3 regions of the Afifella sp. H1R genome follow, and region 3 is predicted to be linked to each of the others. Evidence: riboswitches for the same ligand, from Rfam matches in the RefSeq annotation. Region 3 holds a riboswitch; each other region holds the start of a gene.
What was found. A riboswitch is a leader RNA that binds a small molecule or an ion and turns the genes downstream of it on or off. The one in region 3 is predicted to bind thiamine pyrophosphate.
Positions count from the first base shown of each region.

Region 1: another riboswitch for thiamine pyrophosphate. It lies ahead of L0F51_RS09710 (ABC transporter permease); the one in region 3 lies ahead of thiM (hydroxyethylthiazole kinase).
Region 2: another riboswitch for thiamine pyrophosphate. It lies ahead of thiB (thiamine ABC transporter substrate binding subunit); the one in region 3 lies ahead of thiM (hydroxyethylthiazole kinase).

Region 1 covers NZ_JAKEDY010000001.1:2,057,313-2,063,208, forward strand. The annotation lists gene rpoH (RNA polymerase sigma factor RpoH) at 1-101, shown strand, start outside; gene L0F51_RS09700 (DMT family transporter) at 160-1,104, opposite strand; gene L0F51_RS09705 (DMT family transporter) at 1,115-2,059, opposite strand; TPP riboswitch at 2,180-2,291, shown strand; gene L0F51_RS09710 (ABC transporter permease) at 2,324-3,082, shown strand; gene L0F51_RS09715 (ABC transporter substrate-binding protein) at 3,130-4,068, shown strand; gene L0F51_RS09720 (hypothetical protein) at 4,105-5,799, opposite strand; gene L0F51_RS09725 (adenylosuccinate synthase) at 5,841-5,896, opposite strand, start outside.
Region 2 covers NZ_JAKEDY010000001.1:290,730-296,625, forward strand. The annotation lists gene L0F51_RS01385 (GAF domain-containing protein) at 1-39, opposite strand, end outside; gene thiQ (thiamine ABC transporter ATP-binding protein) at 388-1,116, opposite strand; gene thiP (thiamine/thiamine pyrophosphate ABC transporter permease) at 1,113-2,729, opposite strand; gene thiB (thiamine ABC transporter substrate binding subunit) at 2,747-3,814, opposite strand; TPP riboswitch at 3,820-3,921, opposite strand; gene L0F51_RS01405 (ATP-binding protein) at 4,278-5,896, opposite strand, start outside.
Region 3 covers NZ_JAKEDY010000001.1:1,279,762-1,285,657, forward strand. The annotation lists gene L0F51_RS06100 (YeeE/YedE family protein) at 1-453, shown strand, start outside; gene L0F51_RS06105 (hypothetical protein) at 461-610, shown strand; gene L0F51_RS06110 (TRAP transporter substrate-binding protein) at 626-1,711, opposite strand; gene thiD (bifunctional hydroxymethylpyrimidine kinase/phosphomethylpyrimidine kinase) at 1,708-2,514, opposite strand; gene thiE (thiamine phosphate synthase) at 2,511-3,164, opposite strand; gene thiM (hydroxyethylthiazole kinase) at 3,161-3,982, opposite strand; TPP riboswitch at 4,038-4,148, opposite strand; gene L0F51_RS06130 (Lrp/AsnC ligand binding domain-containing protein) at 4,247-4,483, shown strand; gene L0F51_RS20130 (DMT family transporter) at 4,496-5,422, opposite strand; gene L0F51_RS06140 (xanthine dehydrogenase family protein molybdopterin-binding subunit) at 5,486-5,896, opposite strand, start outside.

The DNA.
Region 1 (5,896 bases), 780 kb from region 3:
AGCTCGAGGTCCGGGCCTTCGAAAAGGTGCAGAAGGCGATGATCCGCGCCTCCAAGGAACGCGACCGCGGCGCCCAGCAGCGCCTCCTCGCCGACGCCTGAGGCGGCGCACCCTCCCGAGACGAAACAGAGAAATCTGTCCCTCAAGGGATGGGACGCTCTAGCCGCCCCGCAATCGCCGCAGGGCCCGTCCGTCCATGACGACGAGCCCTGCGCCGATCATGGCCATGCCGGCGAACTGCCCCGCCGACAGGCTTTCTCCGAGCAGCACGACGCCGAGCGTCACCGCGCTCACCGGCACGAGAAGCGTGACGAGCATCGCGTTCGTGCCGCCGGCGCGCGCCAGAATCCGGAAAAACAGCACATAAGCTAAGGACGTGGACAGAAGTGCCAGGCCGAGGATCGAAAGGATCGCGGCCATGCCGGGCATTGCCGTGGCGAAGGGCCGGTCGATGAGGAATGCGACCGGAACCATCAAAAGGGTCGATGCGGAAAGCTGCATCGCCGCCGCCACGACGGGATCGGTCGCCCGAAATCCCTTTCCGACGACCGCCGAAAACCCATAAGACGTCGCCGCGGCAAGCATCGCCAGAACGGCCAGAAAATCGGCCGTCAGCCCGCGCAGGGCCGGTAGGCCGATCATCACGGCAACACCCAGAAAACCGAGAACGACGCCCGTGACCTTGTTCGTCGTCATCTTCTCGTCCGCCGTCAGAACATGCGCGATGAGAACGGTGAAGATCGGCGTCGTCGCATTGAGGATGGAGGCCGCGCCCGCACCGATTTCCACGGTCGCGAAGGTGATCAGCGAAAACGGCACGGCGTTGTTGAGAAAACCCATCAAAAGCGCGCGCAGATAAATCCCACCCCGGCTCGGCAGGCGCCGCCCCGAAGCGATGATGACAACCCAGAGTGCCGCAGCCGCGATGCCGACGCGCAAAAGCACGAGCGTGAAGACCGGCACCTCCGCGCCCGCGACGCGCATGAACAGGAACGAGCCGCCCCAGAGGAGCGACAGAAGGACGAGAAGCGTCAGGCTGCCGAGATCGAGAGAGGCCTCGGCTGACGCGGCGCGTGCAGATGTGGGGAGGGTTTTGGCGTCCATGTGACGAGCCCTAAGAGAGGCTTCTCTCCGGCTCCACCCGATTCTTGAGGCGCTGCCTCCGGCTCGCCAGGAAGACGCCGCCGAGAATGCACACGCCGCCGAAAGCGTGGGCGTAGGTAAAAGTCTCGCCAAGGGCGAAGACAGCGAGAATGGCCCCGAAGAACGGCACCAGATGGAAGAAGGGCCCCGCCCTGTTCGGACCGATGAGATCGACGCCCCGGTTGAAGCAGATATAGGCGAGCACTGAGGGAAAAACGGCGACGTAGAAGAGCGCGGCAAGGCTCGCTGCATTGATGTCGATATGGCCGCCGTGCAAAAGATCGAGCGCGCTTGCCGGCAGGAGCATGATGGCGCCCCACCCGATGGTGATCGCCAGAAAGCTCAGCCAGTGAAGAGGCGGCCGCCGCTTCAAAAGCGCGGAGTAGGTGGCATAGATGACGACGTCGACCAGCATGATCACGTCGCCCGGATTGAGCCGCAGATGCGCCAGCACCTGCAATTGCCCGCGCGAGACGATGACCACGACGCCGATGAGGGAGACGACGATCCCGGCAAGCTGGCCGAAGGTGAGCCGCTCGCGGAAGAGCATAAAAACGACGAAGGCGATGGCAAGCGGCGTCGTCGCCTGCAGAAGCACGACGTTGAGCGCCGTCGTATATTCGAGAGCCCAGTAGAGAAGCGTGTTGAAGAGCGTGATGCCGCACAAAGCCATCAGCGTCAGCACGCCGAGATGACGTTGGATCACGGGCCAGTCCGCGCGCAGGGCCTTCATGGCGAAAGGCAGGATCAACAGCGCCGCCCCACCCCAGCGCAGCTGCGCGAAAAGGATCGGTGAGAAATCATCGATCACCGCCCGCGCGACCACCGCATTGCCGGCCCAGAAGAGCGAGGTGAGCGTCAAGAGCAGATAGGGTTGATCGAAAAGCCAACGAAAAGGGGCAAAGAGGACACGCATTTCCCCGCCTCTATCCCTCTGCGACAAACTTGTCACGCATCGGGACCACGGATGAGATCGCAAACGCGCCCCAGCGGCGCCGTGAGACGGCTTGCAAGGCTCGGCCGGAAAGTTATGGTGGGCGTTTCCGAGGGGTGTGCGGACAAACCGCGCTGAGATGGCCGTGATGGCGGCCGAACCCTTTGAACCTGATCCGGATCATGCCGGCGAAGGGACGGGCCTCAGTCTCTCCAGCACGCATGATCTCTGCCATGAAAGGGGCGCGTGCTGGCTATTCTCGCAATCCGGTTATCGATCGCGATCGCGCTCCTGGCCTTGTGGGAAGGGCTCGTGCGCGCAACCGGCGTGCCGCGCTTCATCCTGCCGGCGCCGAGCGATCTCGTGGCGGCCTTCTCCGCCCTTCCCGTTTACTATCTCGGCAACGCCGCCGTCACCGCGACGGAGATCGTGGTCGGGCTCGTCGTCGGAGCGCTGGTCGGAGCCCTGACTGCGATCCTGGTCGTCGCGTCGCCGGCACTTGAAAGGCTCGCTATGCCGCTTTTGGCAGCAAGCCAGGCGCTTCCGGTCTTCGCCATCGCGCCGCTTCTCGTCATCTGGTTCGGTTTCGGCATGGCGTCCAAGGTCGTGATGGCCGGTCTCATCATCTATTTTCCGGTCGCGACCTCTTTTGCCGACGGCTTGAAGCGCACGGATCCGGGCCTTCTCGATCTCGCAAGGCTCAACCGTGCCTCGCGTCGCGACACTTTCCGCTACATCCGTATCCCTGCCGCCCTGCCGGCCCTCGCCTCCGGTCTGCGGGTCGCCGCCGCGATCGCCCCGATCGGGGCCGTGGTCGGCGAATGGGTCGGCGCATCCGCGGGCCTCGGCTTCGTCATGCTGCAGGCCAATGCCCGCATGCAGACCGACCGCGTCTTCGTCGGCCTCTTCCTGCTCGCCGCCATGGCGATCCTGCTGCGCGCCCTGATCGATCTCGTCCTGCGCCGCCTCCTCGGCTGGGTGCCGGGAGAAGCGAGCATCGCCTGAGACGATCTCCGAAACCCCGACATGATCCGAAAAGAGAGGAAATGACCATGCTCGACCGCCTGCGCCTGATGCTTCTGGCGCTCATCTTGACGGCATCGCCCGCCGCAGCCGCGGACCACCTGACCGTGCTGCTCGATTGGTTCGTGAACCCCGACCACGCGCCGCTCGTCGTCGCGCAGGAAAAGGGCTATTTCGCCGAGGAAGACCTCGATGTGGAAATGATCCCGCCGGCCGACCCGAGCGCCCCACCCCGCCTCGTTGCGGCAGGTGAAGGCGATGTCGCGATCTCCTATCAGCCCAACCTCTATCTCCAGGTTGCCGAGGGATTGCCGCTGGCGCGCTTCGGAACGCTCGTCGAGACGCCGCTCAACTCGCTCGTGGTTCTGGAAGGCAGCGATGTGACGACGCTCGCCGACCTCAAGGGGAAGACGGTCGGCTTCTCGGTTGGAGGCTTCGAGGATGTGCTTCTGAAGATGATGCTCGGAGAAAGCGGCGTGACACTCGACGACGTCGATCTCGTCAACGTCAACTTCGCACTCTCACCGGCCCTTCTTGCAGGCCGCGTCGACGCCGTCATCGGCGCATTCCGCAATGTCGAGCTCAATCAGCTCGACATCGAAGGCAAGCCCGGCCGCGCTTTCTATCCCGAGGAGCACGGCGTGCCGCCTTATGACGAGCTCATCTTCATCGCGCGCTCAGACAAGCTCGACGACGACCGGCTGCCGCGCTTTCTGAAGGCGATCGAACACGCCACGCTCTATCTCACGAACCATCCCGAGGAAGCGCTTGAGATCTTCACGAAGGCGCATCCCGATCTCGGCGACGAGCTCAATCGCCGCGCCTTCATGGATACGGTCGGCCGCTTTTCGAAAAGCCCCGGCGCCTTCGACGCCGGCCGCTATCAGCGGTTCGCGGAATTCATGAAGGATCAGGGACTGATCGAGACCGTACCGGAGCTGGAAAGCTACGCCCAGGCCGTTCGGTAAAGGCCCGTTCGGTAAAAGCCAGTCAGGCTGGGGCGATCAGGAATCGCCCCAGCTCTGCATCACATTCTCAAACACCTTGTCGCCCGGAATACCCTTCTCGAAGGTGATCAGGGCCCGCTTGCCGCCCTCGAACAGGATCGGCAGGTCGAACCAGGAACCACTGCGCAGAAGTTCCAGATTGCGCTCCACCTGATCGGGTGTGTCGGAAAGCGCGATCCAGTAGAGATCCCCGGTCACGTCGACGGCAGCGCCTGCAAGCGGCTGTCCGCGCGCCTGCTCGTTGGGCTTCATCACCAAGGCCGGCACCCGCTGCACAGCCACCGTGTCGTCGAGCGAACCTGTGAAGGCGATCTCGATGAGATGGCTCGCGGGCAAGGCGACGTCATTGTTCTTGGAGATGGTGATCGTCACCTCGGCATCCCGTTCCGGCACGTCGATCTTCGCCTGAATGGCGGCACCTCCGTCCCCGCGCTGAACCGTCGACCACGACACGGCGCCGTTCACCGCCTTGCCGGCGGCACCGTCTTCGCCCTGCTCGTAGAAGATCGCCCTTTGCCCGACGAGCGAACCGCTCGCGGCCTGTCCCGCGGCATTGTCGTTGGAGGGCGCCGTCTCGGAGAGCTCGTCCGGCGTGCCCGGCTGCGTCTCGTCGGCCGGCAGACCAGCGCCATCTGATTCGCCCGTGTCGTCCGGCAGACCTTCATCGCTCGGCGCACCGTCGAGTGGCGCATCCATCGGCTCTTCCTGGCTCGTGGAAGGTCCGGTATCGGGCGTCTCGGCTTCCGGCCCGGAGAGGAGACGATCCTCGTCCTTGCCTTCCACGCGTTCGCCCTGGCTCTCGATGAGGCCCGTCAAAGGCGACGAGGAGGTGTTGTCCTCGGCTTTCCCCGGAGCCGTTCCCTGTGCCGTCTCGTCGGAGGAAACCTGGCCGGAGATATCGTCATACGCGGTGACGATCGTATCCCATTGCGAATAGACGACCGCTCCGATGCCGAGCGCGATCAACAGAACCAGAACGGTCGCGATCAGCGCCGGCGCGCGCGATGTCCGCACCTTCTCTGAGCCATCGTCATGGCGCGGTGCCGCAACGGCCTCGTCTCTGGCCTCGCCCTTGGCTTTCTTTTCCTTCTTCCAACGCGACTTGCGGGCAGAAGGCGTTTCGTCCTCGACACCGGCGCCCTCGATCCGGGCGTCCTGCGGGTAATCGTCTTTGCCCTCGGACGTCACATTCGGCACGGGCGCGCCGGCGGGACCAGCCCCGGCCGCAGCATCCGGCCGCTTCGGCTCCCGGCTTCCGGCGAAATCGCCGCCAGCAGCACCGCCCCCAACAGAGCCGCTTCCCCGAAGGTCGCGCTCCCCATATTGGGGCACGGCCCGGGCGTGCGGCGGTTCCGCCCGAGGCGCCTCTTTTGCAGGAGGCGGGGGCGGAGGAGGCGGGGGAGGAGGAGGTGGTGGTGGCGGAGGGGGTGGAGGCGGCGGTGGTGCCGGCTCCTCGTCGGGCTCCTGGACACCGGCACTCTCGGCCGCGAAATCTTCCTCCACGACGGCAATCGCATCTTCGAGCGCCGCATGATGCCCTTCGATATCTTCGGGGGGCAGCGGAGGCTCCACGGCGGTGAGCTGGCGCGCCAACGCAGAGCGGGCGCGGTCGTAGACCGCCTGGCGCATGTCCGGCCCGTCATCGGGAAGACTGGCGATGGAGCGTTTAAGGATCGCTACGTAATCGGGCATAACGCTTGAAGAACTGTGTAACCGTGGATTAACGGCAAGGCTTAGTCCTGAAATGGGTCACGGACAAGGATCGTATCGGCTCGTTCCGGACTCGTCG
Region 2 (5,896 bases), 990 kb from region 3:
AGAGTGAACCACATCGACGTGCGGACAAGTCTCGGACATCCCAAGTTTCCTCCCATGGGGTTTCGATGCACCTGCGCCGTTCTTTGTATTCGGCTTGTTTAAGCGCATCGTCCGATTCGAGTTTCTTGTGTTCTCCTTGTGTATTTAGAGATGCGACTAGAGCAGTCGCCTGATTGCGCCTGATATGATTGGTATGGCGTCTCGTGTTTTGCGGGGCGCAAGTATTCGACGAATGCGGAGGCAAACGCAAGAGAGGGCAAAATGCGTATAGGCAGCGTTCGCTGCCATCCAAAGAAAAAGCACCGAGTTCTCTTCGTTTTGCCGCATCTCGTTTGCGGCGCCGACACAAATCTGCCTGGCCTGACGCCGTATTGCCGGATACCGCGTTTAAGAGAGGGCGCGCGTTCCGAGATAGCTCTCTACCGCGGCAATGCCCGAGGCTGAGAGGGTTTCCTCGGTCGGCCCAACGGTGACGAAACGCCCCTTGTCGAGGAAGGCGACGTTGTCGGCGAAGCCCAGGGCATCCTCCGGATGATGCGTCACCATCAGCACCGTCATCGTTCCGGCCCGACGCTGTAGATCGCGCAACAACGCCAGCATTTCGCTGCGCAGGGCGGGACCGAGCGCGGCAAACGGCTCGTCCAGCAGGAGCAGAGGGCGCTGGCGGACAAAGGCGCGCGCAAGCGCGACCCTCTGGCGTTCGCCGCCGGACATCTCCCCCGGCCTGCGGTCTTCGAAGCCCACAAGGCCGACGGCCTCCAGCGCTTCAGCCGCCCGCTGCCGCTCGGCCGGGCCCAGCCGCAATCTCGGGGAAATTCCGAGCCCCACATTCTGCACGGCGCTCAGGTGGGCAAAGAGATTGTTCTCCTGAAACACGAAACTGAGCGGGCGTTGCGAGGGGGGCACGCCCGTCATGTCGGCGCCGGAGATCGTCACCCGGCCGCGCTCGGGCATCAGAAAGCCGGCGATGATGTCGAGGAGGGTCGATTTGCCGGCACCGCTTTGGCCGATGATCGCCAGCCATTCGCCAGGCGCGACCGTGAGGTCGAAGCGCATCGGGGCGCTTTCATAGGTGTATTTTAGGCCGTCCAAGACGAGGGCGGGCAGGGCGCTCATCGGCCTTCCTCCCGGCGAAACCCGCGCTCCGCGAGTGCCATCAGGGTGAGACACAAGACCCCGAGCAGCAGCGCCAGCCCGGCTGCGTCGGCGGTGCGATAGCTGCCCATGCGCTGCAGGAGCAGATAGGGCAGGGTGACGAAATCCTGGCTGCCAAAAAGCGCCACCGCACCAAGATCTCCGAGGGACAGGGCGAGCGCAAAGGCGAAGGAAAGGGCCAGCGGCGCTTTCAGCGCGGGCCATTCGACGTGGCGCAGCCGCGCCAGCCCGAAGAGGCCGAGGCTCTCGGCAAGGCGATCGTGTCGCTGTGCCGAGGCGGCAAGCGCCGGTGCGAGAATACGCACGATAAACGGCGTCGCCATCACGGCATTGGTGGCGACAACGACGACGGGTGCCGCCGCGAAAACGTCCGTCACCTGGCGCAGCAGAAGAAACCAGCCGGCGCCGATGACGATCGGCGGCACCACGAGCACGAGACTGCCCGACAGCTCGAAGAGCCCGCGCCAGGCTGCGCGACCCCTCGAAGAGGGAGAACTTTCCAATGCCTGTCGCGCCAAGAGGAGAGGCGCGGCGAGCAAGAGCGCGAGTGTCGCCACCGCGAACGCCACGACGCCGCTTGTCATCGCGGCCCGCTGGACGTTTGGATCGGCCAGCAGTGCGATCAGATCGGAGCGCAGACCGGCAACGATCGTGGCGATGAACGGCGAGAGGACGAAGGCGATCCCCACGGTCAGAACCGCGAGATCGAGCGCGCGAACGAAGCCCTGGTGAGGGTCGTAGCGCCGTGCCCGCCGCCCGAGTGTAAAGCCGCCGGGCGTTGTCTGGCCGAGCCGCAGCGTGACGGCGACCGCAAGGCCGGTCAGCACAATCTGTATCAACGCCAGGAAAACCGCGAGGCCCGGATTAAAATCGTAGCGCAGGGCCTGATAGATCGCGACTTCCAGGGTGGTGGCGCCCGGCCCGCCACCCAATGTCAGGACCAGCGTGAAACTGGTGACGCAGAGCATGAAGATGAGGCTCGTCGCGCCCGGCAGAGCGGTGCGGATTGCCGGCCATTCGAGGACGCGGAAGGTGGTGAGGGGCGTGAGAGAAAGATGCCCGGCGAGCTTCCAGCTTTCTGCCGGCACGCCGTCGAGAGCAGCGACCATCAGCCGGGCGGCGAGCGGCAGGTTGAAGAAGGTGTGGGCGATCAGGATGCCGGACAGCCCATAGACGTTGAGGCGATCGAATCCGAGGGTGGCGGCCAGATCCGAGACGACGCCGTTGCGGCCCCACACCGCGATGATCGCCAAGGCGCCGACCAGCACCGGCAGGGCTTGCGGTAGGAGGAACAGACGCAGGACGAGGCCGCGGCCGGGAAACCGAGCCCTGTGGAGGGCCACTGCAAGCGGCAGGGCACCGGCCACTGCAAGGAGGGTGGAAAGGGCCGCCTGTTCCAGCGTGAACAGCACCACCCCCCGCAAATAGCGGTCCGATGCCAAGGCAAGCAGGTCCGGCGCCGCATCGGCTTGGGCGAGCAAGGCGAAACATGCGCCGCCCAAAAACACGGCGAGCGCGGCAACGGCGGCAAGTCCTGCCGCGACACGCCAACGTCGATCTGTCGAACCTGTCATCGGACGCGCGGAGAGCCTCAGCGACCGAGCGCCTGCAGCCATTCCTGCGTCCAGGCGCGTCGGCTGTCGGCTACCGTTTGGGGATCGAAAGACAGGGTCTTATCCGGGGTCACCAGCTGCTCAAAGGCGGCGGGCAACGGCGAGGCGGTCGCTGCGGCCGGCAGCATCCAGTTGGTGGTCGGCAACGCGTCCTGCGCCGCGGGCGAGATCAGATAAGCGAGGAAGTCGCGGGCGAGATCTGGGTGCTCGGAGCTTGCGATGCGGCCGGCGACCTCGATTTGGATGTAATGGCCCTCATCGAAGGCTGCCGCGCGGTAGCGGTCGCTCTCCTCCTCGATCAGGTGATAGGCGGGCGAGGTGGTATAGCTCAGCACCATCGGGACTTCGCCGCTCGTCAAGAGCCCATAGGCTTCGCTCCAGCCCGGCGTCACTGTCAGGGTACGCTCGGAGAACTCTCGCCATTTCGCTTCGGCGCTGTCGCCATAGACTTTCTTCATCCACAAAAGCAGCCCGAGACCCGGTGTCGAGCTGCGAGGATCTTGGATGGCGATCTTCTCCTCCGGATCGCCGCTGACCAGCTCCTCCAGGCTTTGCGGAGGGGCATCGATCGCCTCACTGTCGTAGACGACGGCGAACCAGCCATAATCATAGGGCACGAAAACTGGATCGGAAAAGCCACCGGGCACGTCGACCGCAGATGTGTCGGTGCCATGCGGTGCGAAGAGCCCTGTCGCCCTGGCCTCAGCGGTCAGGTTGGTGTCGAGCCCGACCACGACCTCCGCCGATGTCGAAGCACCTTCGAGCTTCAAACGGTTGAGGATCGCAACGCCGTCCTCCAGCCCGACCCATTTCACCGTGCAGCCACAAACCGCCTCAAAACCGGCCTTGATCTGCGGCCCCGGCCCATAATCGGCAACGAAGCTCTCATAGGTGTAGACCGTCAGCGAGGGCTTCTCCTCCTGCGCTGCGGCGGGTGCGATTGCGCCGAAGAACAGTGCGGCGACGGCTGATGCTATGAAGATGGAAGGGGATTGCAGCGAGCCCAAGGGCGCCTCCTTGTCGTTTGAAAGCGGGAAGGGGCGCATTCGCGGCAACGAAAGCTCTCCATCCCTCCGCCGGTGCGAGCCGGATCAGGTTCAGCGGGTTGGCGGATAAGCCTCTCAGCCCGTATGGGCACCCCGTGTGAGCGTCTTCAGACCTAGTGGAAATGCGCCGGCCCGACAAGCATCGAGCGATGATCCGGGCCTTGGCGACCTCGATCTAAACGACGAAGGTTCCCACCAATGACGAGCACCCGATCCATAACCTCCCCGATGTGCTGGCGCCGATGACCCATGTGACGTCGGCGAAGCGGGAAGGCGCGGATGGATATCGAGGAATTTGCCAACGGCGTGCGGGAGTTGGGGCTCGGCACCTTCCCCTTCGCCTCAGATTCGGTTCGGGGGAGCGGCGGGCCTGCAAACCGATTTGGTGGCGTGATTAGAGCGTCTCAGCGGAGACGTTTTCGCCATGCGGCTTGTCTATCAATTGGTGGCGGGAAGACGATATTCAGGCGCTTGCGAGCTTGCGGCTGTCGCGTTCTGCAGCAAGCTGGTGCATCGCAGGAAAACTCGGCAGGTCAACGAAGAAAATCGTCCCGCCGCCCTCTGTGCTGCGGAAGTCGATCTCGCCGTTGAGGTGCTCGATGATCGCCTTGGTGATTGAAAGGCCGAGACCGGTGCCACCAACCTTCTGGTTGTCGGAGAAGTTGGCCCGTTCGAACTTTGTGAAGATGCGGGTGTGGAATTCCTGCGGGATGCCCGGCCCCTCGTCGCTCACGTAGATGCGGGCTCGGCCTGCTCGCTGTGCAATGCGTATGCGAACGGTGCCTCCTGACGGGGAGAATTTTACCGCATTGGAGATCAGATTGACGAAGGCTTGGCTGAGACGATCCTGATCGGCCAGACAGACGAGACCGGGAGCGGTCTCTTCGATCTCGATCGAGACTTCAAGCTCCGCTGCGTAAGCGCACAGCGCCTCGACGGCCGCTTCGAGGAGGGGGCGGATCGCGAGAGGTCGAATGTCGAAGTGCATCCTTCCGGATTCGATCCGCTCGATATCCAGAATGTCGTTGATGAGACGCACCAGTCTTGCGCTGTTGGCATAGGCGATCGAAACGAGGCTGTTGCCTTTTGCGCTGAGTTGACCTGCTCCTCCTGCAGCGACGAGCCCCAGCGCGCCGTGGATCGCGGTCAAAGGGGTGCGCAATTCGTGGCTCACCGTGGAGATGAAGTCGTTCTTCATCCGCTCGGAGCGCTTCTGGTCGCTGATATCATAGGCAAAGCCGTCCCAGACGATCTCGTCATCCCCGTAGCCCCGCGGTTCTGCCACAGCGCGCACCCAAAGGATCCGGCCTCTGGGATGCATGCATTGCGCCTCGAAAGCCCAGGGCTCCAGGGTCTCTGCCGAATCCTCCAAAACGAGGCGTAACTTTTCGCCGTCTTGGCGGGAAATCAGCCGAGTGAGTTTGGTCGGATCCTGGACGAAATCCTCCGGGTCCATGTCGAGGATGCGCCTCGCACCATCGGAGATATAGCGCAGGTCCAGCTGGCCATCCTGGCTCCGCGCGATCTGAAATAAGACCCCCGGGGCATTGTTGGCGGTCGCCTGCAAGCGCGCTTGCGCTTCGTTGTTTGCGGCCATCGCCCAGCGCCGCTGGTATTCGCGAATGACGAGTTGGCCCATCAGGAGGACAGCTACAAAGTTCACCGGGACGAAGAGAGAGGCCGACTTGAGAAAGATCTCCCAGGGCACGGCGGTCATCACGCCGATGACCAGGGCGGGCACGACGGCTGCGCTGAGCGCATGATAGAGGATATAGCGCTGCGACGCCTCGCGCCCGAGGTACTTCGTCCAGGCATACCAGAGAAGGCTGGAGCAGATCGCGGCAGAAGCGATGCTGGCGGCTCCGGGAACGGCCCCCACGCCACCGAAATGAAGGCGGAGCGCGATCATCGGAACGGCGGTAATGAGAGCGCATACCGGCCCGCCCAATGCTGCGGAGAGCGCCACCACCGCATTTCTCGGATCGGTGCGCACGCCATTCATCAGCTCGACCGGGTTGAGCATGACGAGGATACCGGTCGCTGCGAAGACGAGGCCGAACGCGATGCTCCGACGCCAGAAGG
Region 3 (5,896 bases):
AACCTGTTGACGCTCCTCATCGCCGGCCATCCTTGGACGATCACCTATGGTTTCGCTCTGTGGGGCGCGAAGGCGGCACAGGCGATCGGCATCGACATGTCGGCGTACGAGTTCTGGCAATGGCCGAAAGGCGATCAGGCGCTGCACACCTCGCTTCTCGCAGACGTCACCTCGGTGATGAATATCGGCCTGGTGCTGGGCGCAATGGCGGCCGCCGCACTTGCGGGATCTTTCGCCAAGGCGCCTCTGCCGAGCGCGAAATCCGCACTTGCCGCCGTCATCGGCGGCCTTTTGATGGGCTACGGCGCCCGCCTCGGCTTCGGCTGCAACATCGGAGCCTTCCTCGGCGGCATCGCCTCGGGTTCCCTGCACGGCTGGATCTGGTTCGCGTCGGCCTTTCTCGGCACTCTGATCGGGATCCGAATGAGGCCTGCCTTCGGTCTGGCGAATTGAGGCGGTGATGGCGCGTTATCTTCTTTTCGGCTTCGTGACGCTCGGGCTCCTGCTCGTTCTTGCCGACCATCTCCTGTCACCGCCTCTGCATCAGACGGGAACGAGCGACGTCGTCGCCTGCGCCCCCTGCGGCGCGCCCTGCCCTTCGACGCGTTAGGCGAGAGCGCTTAAATCAACGGCGGGCGGCGAGAAGCGCCGCCTCGCTCACTTCCGACCAGGGCTGCATCCGTGCCCGCGCCGAGCGGTAGCTTTCGACGATCTCCACCTGCACGCCGCCGGCGTCTGCAAGCTCGTCGAAGACCTCGTCGGACGCCTGACGCGCTGCAGCCAGGAAATCGTCGGGAAACCGCCGGAGCACCACGCCCTTTTCCTGCGTGAGCTGTTCCAGAGCCCGAGCATTTTCCCATTCGGCCTCGCCCAGACCGCGAATGTTCTCCACCGCAAGGACATGACGCACGATCGCCTTGAGATCGTCCGGCAGCTTCTCCCACGCGGAGATCGAGACGAGGCCCTCGCCGGTTCCGTTCGGCTCGTGGAAGCCCGGCCAGTAATAGTTCTTCGCGACCTGCCAGAATCCCATGGCGAGATCGGACCAGGGCCCCAAAAACTCCGTCGCGTCGATCGTCCCCGACTGGAGTGCCGGCAAAATCTCCGATGCCGGCAGCGAAACGGGCGTTGCCCCGAGCCGGCGCGCGACCTCACCGCCGAGGCCCGGCATGCGAATCTTGAGGCCTTTGAAATCGTCGAGCGAGGCGATCTCGCCGCGATACCAGCCGCCCATCTGAAAGCCGGTGTTTCCGGCCATGAACGGCTTCACCCCGAACGGGCGATAAAGCTCGTCCCACAGCTCCTGACCGCCGCCATGGTCGATCCAGGTAATATGCTCCAGAGGGGTCAGGCCGAAAGGCGCCGCGGTGAAGACGGGAGCGACCTTCGCCTTGCCGGCCCAGAACAGAGAGGCGGTATGCGCCATCTCGGCTGTCCCTTCCGACACCGCATCGAACACGGCAAGAGCCGGGACGATCTCACCTGCCGCATGCACCTGCACGACCATGCGCCCGCCGGACGCGGTCTCGATATCGCGTGCGATCCGTTCCGCCGAAACGCCGGGACCCGGCAGGTTCTTCGGCCACGACGTGACCATCGACCATTCGATGCGGCTTTGGGCGACTGCCGGTCGGGCAAGTGCGCCAGCACCTGCGACCGCCGCCCCTCCGGTGAGAAGGCCGCGCCGGCTGAGGCTGTGGCCGGAGCTCATCCATTCCTCCACTGCCGGTAGAAATGGTGAACCGGTCCATGCCCCTTGCCGATCTCCAGGAGGTCCGCATTGACGATGGCGTTGTGGACATAAGCTTTGGCGGCATCGACCGCCTCCGGCAGGCCGAGCCCGTTGGCAAGCCCCGCCGCAATCGCCGAGGACAGCGTGCAGCCGGTACCGTGTGTATTCTTGGTGTCGATGCGCGGCGCGCTGAACCAATGGGCCTCGCCTTCGAACCACAACAGGTCCGCGGCTTCATCGCCGTTGCCATGCCCGCCTTTGAGAAGGACCGCCCCGGCGCCGAAATCGGCAAGCGCCTGCGCCTGGCGCAGCATGGTGTCGGAATTGTCCGCAGGCTCCTCGTCGAGCAGGCGGGCCGCTTCCATCAGATTGGGCGTGATCACGGCGGAAAGCGGGAAAAGTCTCTCGCGCAGGCTCGTCACGGCCTCATCGGCAATGAGCGGATCGCCGGAGGCCGCCACCATCACCGGGTCGAGGACGACGGGACCGGGCTCCCACCGCGTCAGCCCCTCCGCCACGGTCTCGATGACCTCCGGCTTCGAGAGCATGCCGATTTTGGTCGCACCGACGGCGAGGTCGGAGAAGACCGCATCCATCTCGGCCGCCACGAAATCCGCGGGCACGTCGTGAATGGCCCTCACACCGCACGTGTTCTGGGCGACCAGCGCCGTGATCACCGTCGCGCCATAGACGCCAAGGGCGGAGAAAGTCTTGAGGTCGGCCTGGATGCCGGCGCCGCTGGTCGGGTCTGTGCCTGCAATCGAAAGTGCGATGGCCGTCATTGTGTGTCCTTCGCTGTACGAATTTCTTCAAGAAGCGCCTGGGCGGCGGCTTGTGGATCGTCCGCCCCCATGATGGCGGACACGACGGCAACGCCCTCGGCCCCGGCAGCGATGCATTCAGCGGCATTGGAAGCGCCGATGCCCCCGATGGCAACGGATCGAAGCCCGACATCCCTCGTGACCGTGGCAAGCCCCTCCAGGCCGATCGCCGCACCGGCATTGGGCTTGGTGGCCGTGGTATAGACCGGCCCGACCCCGATATAATCGGCGCCAGAAAGAGCGTCCCGGGACGCCTCGTGCTCGGTCACACTGCCGACGGAAATGCCGAGGATGCGTTCCTCGCCGATCAGCCGCCTTGCATCCGCGCCGTCCATATCGCTCTGGCCGAGATGCACGCCGTCAGCCTCGGCCGCGAGCGCCACATCGATGCGGTCATTGACGATGAGAGGCACGCCCATGGGCTCCAACAGCGCCTTCAGGCGACGCGCAATGGCAACGAGTTCGCGCGTGCCGGCGTCGGGGTCGCGCAGCTGCACCAGCGTCACGCCACCTTTGACGGCCGCAGCGACGGTCTCGAAAAAATTGCGCGGACCGCAAAGCTTCGGATCGGTGACGAGGTAGAGCGAAAGATCGAACGGATGACGCATCATTTCGCCTCCCCGCTTCCGGCGCCAATACCGGAATGAGCGGCAAGAAGATCCTTGTCCATGCGGAAAAGCGCGTCACAAAGCTCGGCCGGAAGATGGCCAGGCCCGTTGCCGCATCGCTCACCGGCGATCCGGCCGGCAGCGGCATAAACGGCAAGCCCGGCGATCGCCGCTTCGAGCGGCGGCCGCACGGCCGAGAATGCGGCGACACAGGCGGAAAGCGCACAGCCGAGGGCGGTCGAGCGCGGCATGAGATCATGCCCGCCGGTGACCGAAACGACCTCATCGCCATCTGTCGCGTAATCGGTCGCGCCAGTCACGGCAACGACACTTCCCGATGTCCGCGCCAGCGCCTTCGCCGCCGCAACGGCCTGATCGGAGGCGGCAAGAGAATCGACCCCCCTGCCGAGTGCGCCCGCCTCGCCTGCGAGACTCATGATCTCGCTCGCATTGCCGCGCACGATCGTCGGCCGCAGGGACAGGAGTGTGTTCGCGGCCTCGCTTCGGTATGGCGTCGCGCCCGTCGCCACCGGGTCGAGCACCCAGGGCTTCTGCTGCTCCCCCATGGCCTCGGCGGCTTTTTTCATGGCGCGCAGCCAGGCGGGCGACAACGTGCCGATATTGACGACGAGGGCGTCCGCGAGCTTGGCGAAATCGCCGACCTCTTCTTCCGCATGCACCATCGCGGGCGACGCGCCGAGGGCGAGAAGCGCATTCGCGGAGACGCTCATCGAAACGAAGTTGGTGATGTTTTGGACGAGAGGCTGGCGCGCCCGCAGATCCGTCAGCGCCGCAAAGACCTCGTCGATCGTCATAGGCATGAAATTCTCCCACTTCGGACCCGGCCCGAAGCGGAAGCAAATGAACGACGAGGATCTCTCGGCATCATCCCATCCCTCCGCCGGTGTTAACCGGATCAGGTTCGAGGGGTTGGCCGGATCGCCTCTCAGCCACCTACAGATTGCAGCGGCACCCCCTGAGACGTCTTCCGATCTAGTGGTCTCGGAACCGCTTTGCAAGCATCGGCCGCTTGGCCCTTGCCGCGACCGGACAGTTGCGGTTTTCTCCCGGCCAAGGAGACTGCCATGACCCCGTTTTTCGTACTCATCAAATGCCAGCTCGGCCAGGCCTACCAGGTCGCAACCGCCCTGGCCGACGCCGAGATCGCGTCTGAAATCTATTCCACAGCAGGCGATTACGACCTTCTGGCAAAGTTCTATCTGAGCCCCGACGACGACATCGGCCGCTTCGTGCAGGAAAAGGTGCACGTCATCGAAGGCATCCAGGACACCAAAACGATTCCCACCTTCAAGGCGTTCTGAGGCTCATCCGCCTCACCCCTGCGGCGTCGACAATTTGCGCATCTTTCGCCGCTCCAGCCCCAATTGATGCTCGCGGTAGATGATGAAGATGCCGGCAGCGATGACGACCGCTCCGCCCACGGCAACGTTGATCCCGGGAATTTCATTGAAGAGCAGATAGCCGGCGATCGTGCCCCAGATCATCGAGGCATACTCGAAAGGCGCGATCGTCGACGTCTCGGCATAACGATAGGCGGCGGTCAGGGAGATCTGCCCGAGACCGCCGAAGAGCCCGCACAGGGTCAGAAGGATCAACTCTTCCGTATCGGGCATGACCCATCCGAACGGGATGGTGAAAAGCGCCACGACCGTGCACGTGACGGAAAAATAGAAGACGATGGCGGAGGTCGATTCCGTCGCCGTCATCTTGCGGATGAGGATCGCGACCACCGCCGTCAGCACCATGGAGCCGAGCGCGCAGAGCGAGCCGACGAATTCCCGCCCGCCGAGTTCACCGCTTGAGAGAAGATCGAAGCGCGGCCACAGCACGATCATGATGCCGACGAAACCGACCGCAACGGCGGTCGAACGATAGATGCGCACCGTTTCGTGCAGGATCAGGGCGCCCAACACGACGATCATCAAAGGCGCGCCGTAGCTGATCGCCATGGACTCGGGCAGAGGCAGGCGCTGGACGCCGGCAAACCACAGCATCATCGTGGTCACCCCGATGAGGCCGCGACGGGCATGGCTCCAGGGATCTTTGGTGCGCACGGCCTCCTTGAGCTTGTTCTGCCAGGCGAGCATGCCGAGGAGCGGAACGAGCGCAAAGGCGGAGCGAAAGAACACGATCTCGCCGGTCGGCACACGCTCGCCGACGAGCTTGATGCAGGAAAGCATCAGCGCGAAGGCAATGGTCGAGCTGACCTTGAGAATGATGGCGCGGGTCGCTGTAGTCACGATTGCCCACCGCCTCGGCTCTGCCGCGCGTTACGCCGGCAGTCCGCTTCGTCTTTGGTCACCCTAGCCTCGTTGTTCGGGGAGCGCCGCCTTTGCGGCTTGAATGGCATTCCACACCCGCAGCGGTGTCGCCGGCAGGTCGAGATGGCGGATCCCGTACTCTCGATAAAGCGCATCGACAACGGCATTCATGACCGCGGGCGTCGCGCCGATCGTTCCCGCCTCCCCGGCACCTTTGATGCCGAGGACGTTGTGCGTCGAAGGCACGTTGCGCGTCTCGAAATGGAAGGAAACCGTGTCCCACGCGCGCGGCATGGCGTAATCGCTGAAGCTTGCGGTCAGAAGCTGCCCGTCTTCGTCATAAACCGTGTTCTCCAGAAGCACCTGGCCGATGCTCTGCGCCACACCGCCATGCACCTGACCCTCGAGCAGCAGCGGATTCACGCTCACCCCGAAATCGTCGACGATGGTGTA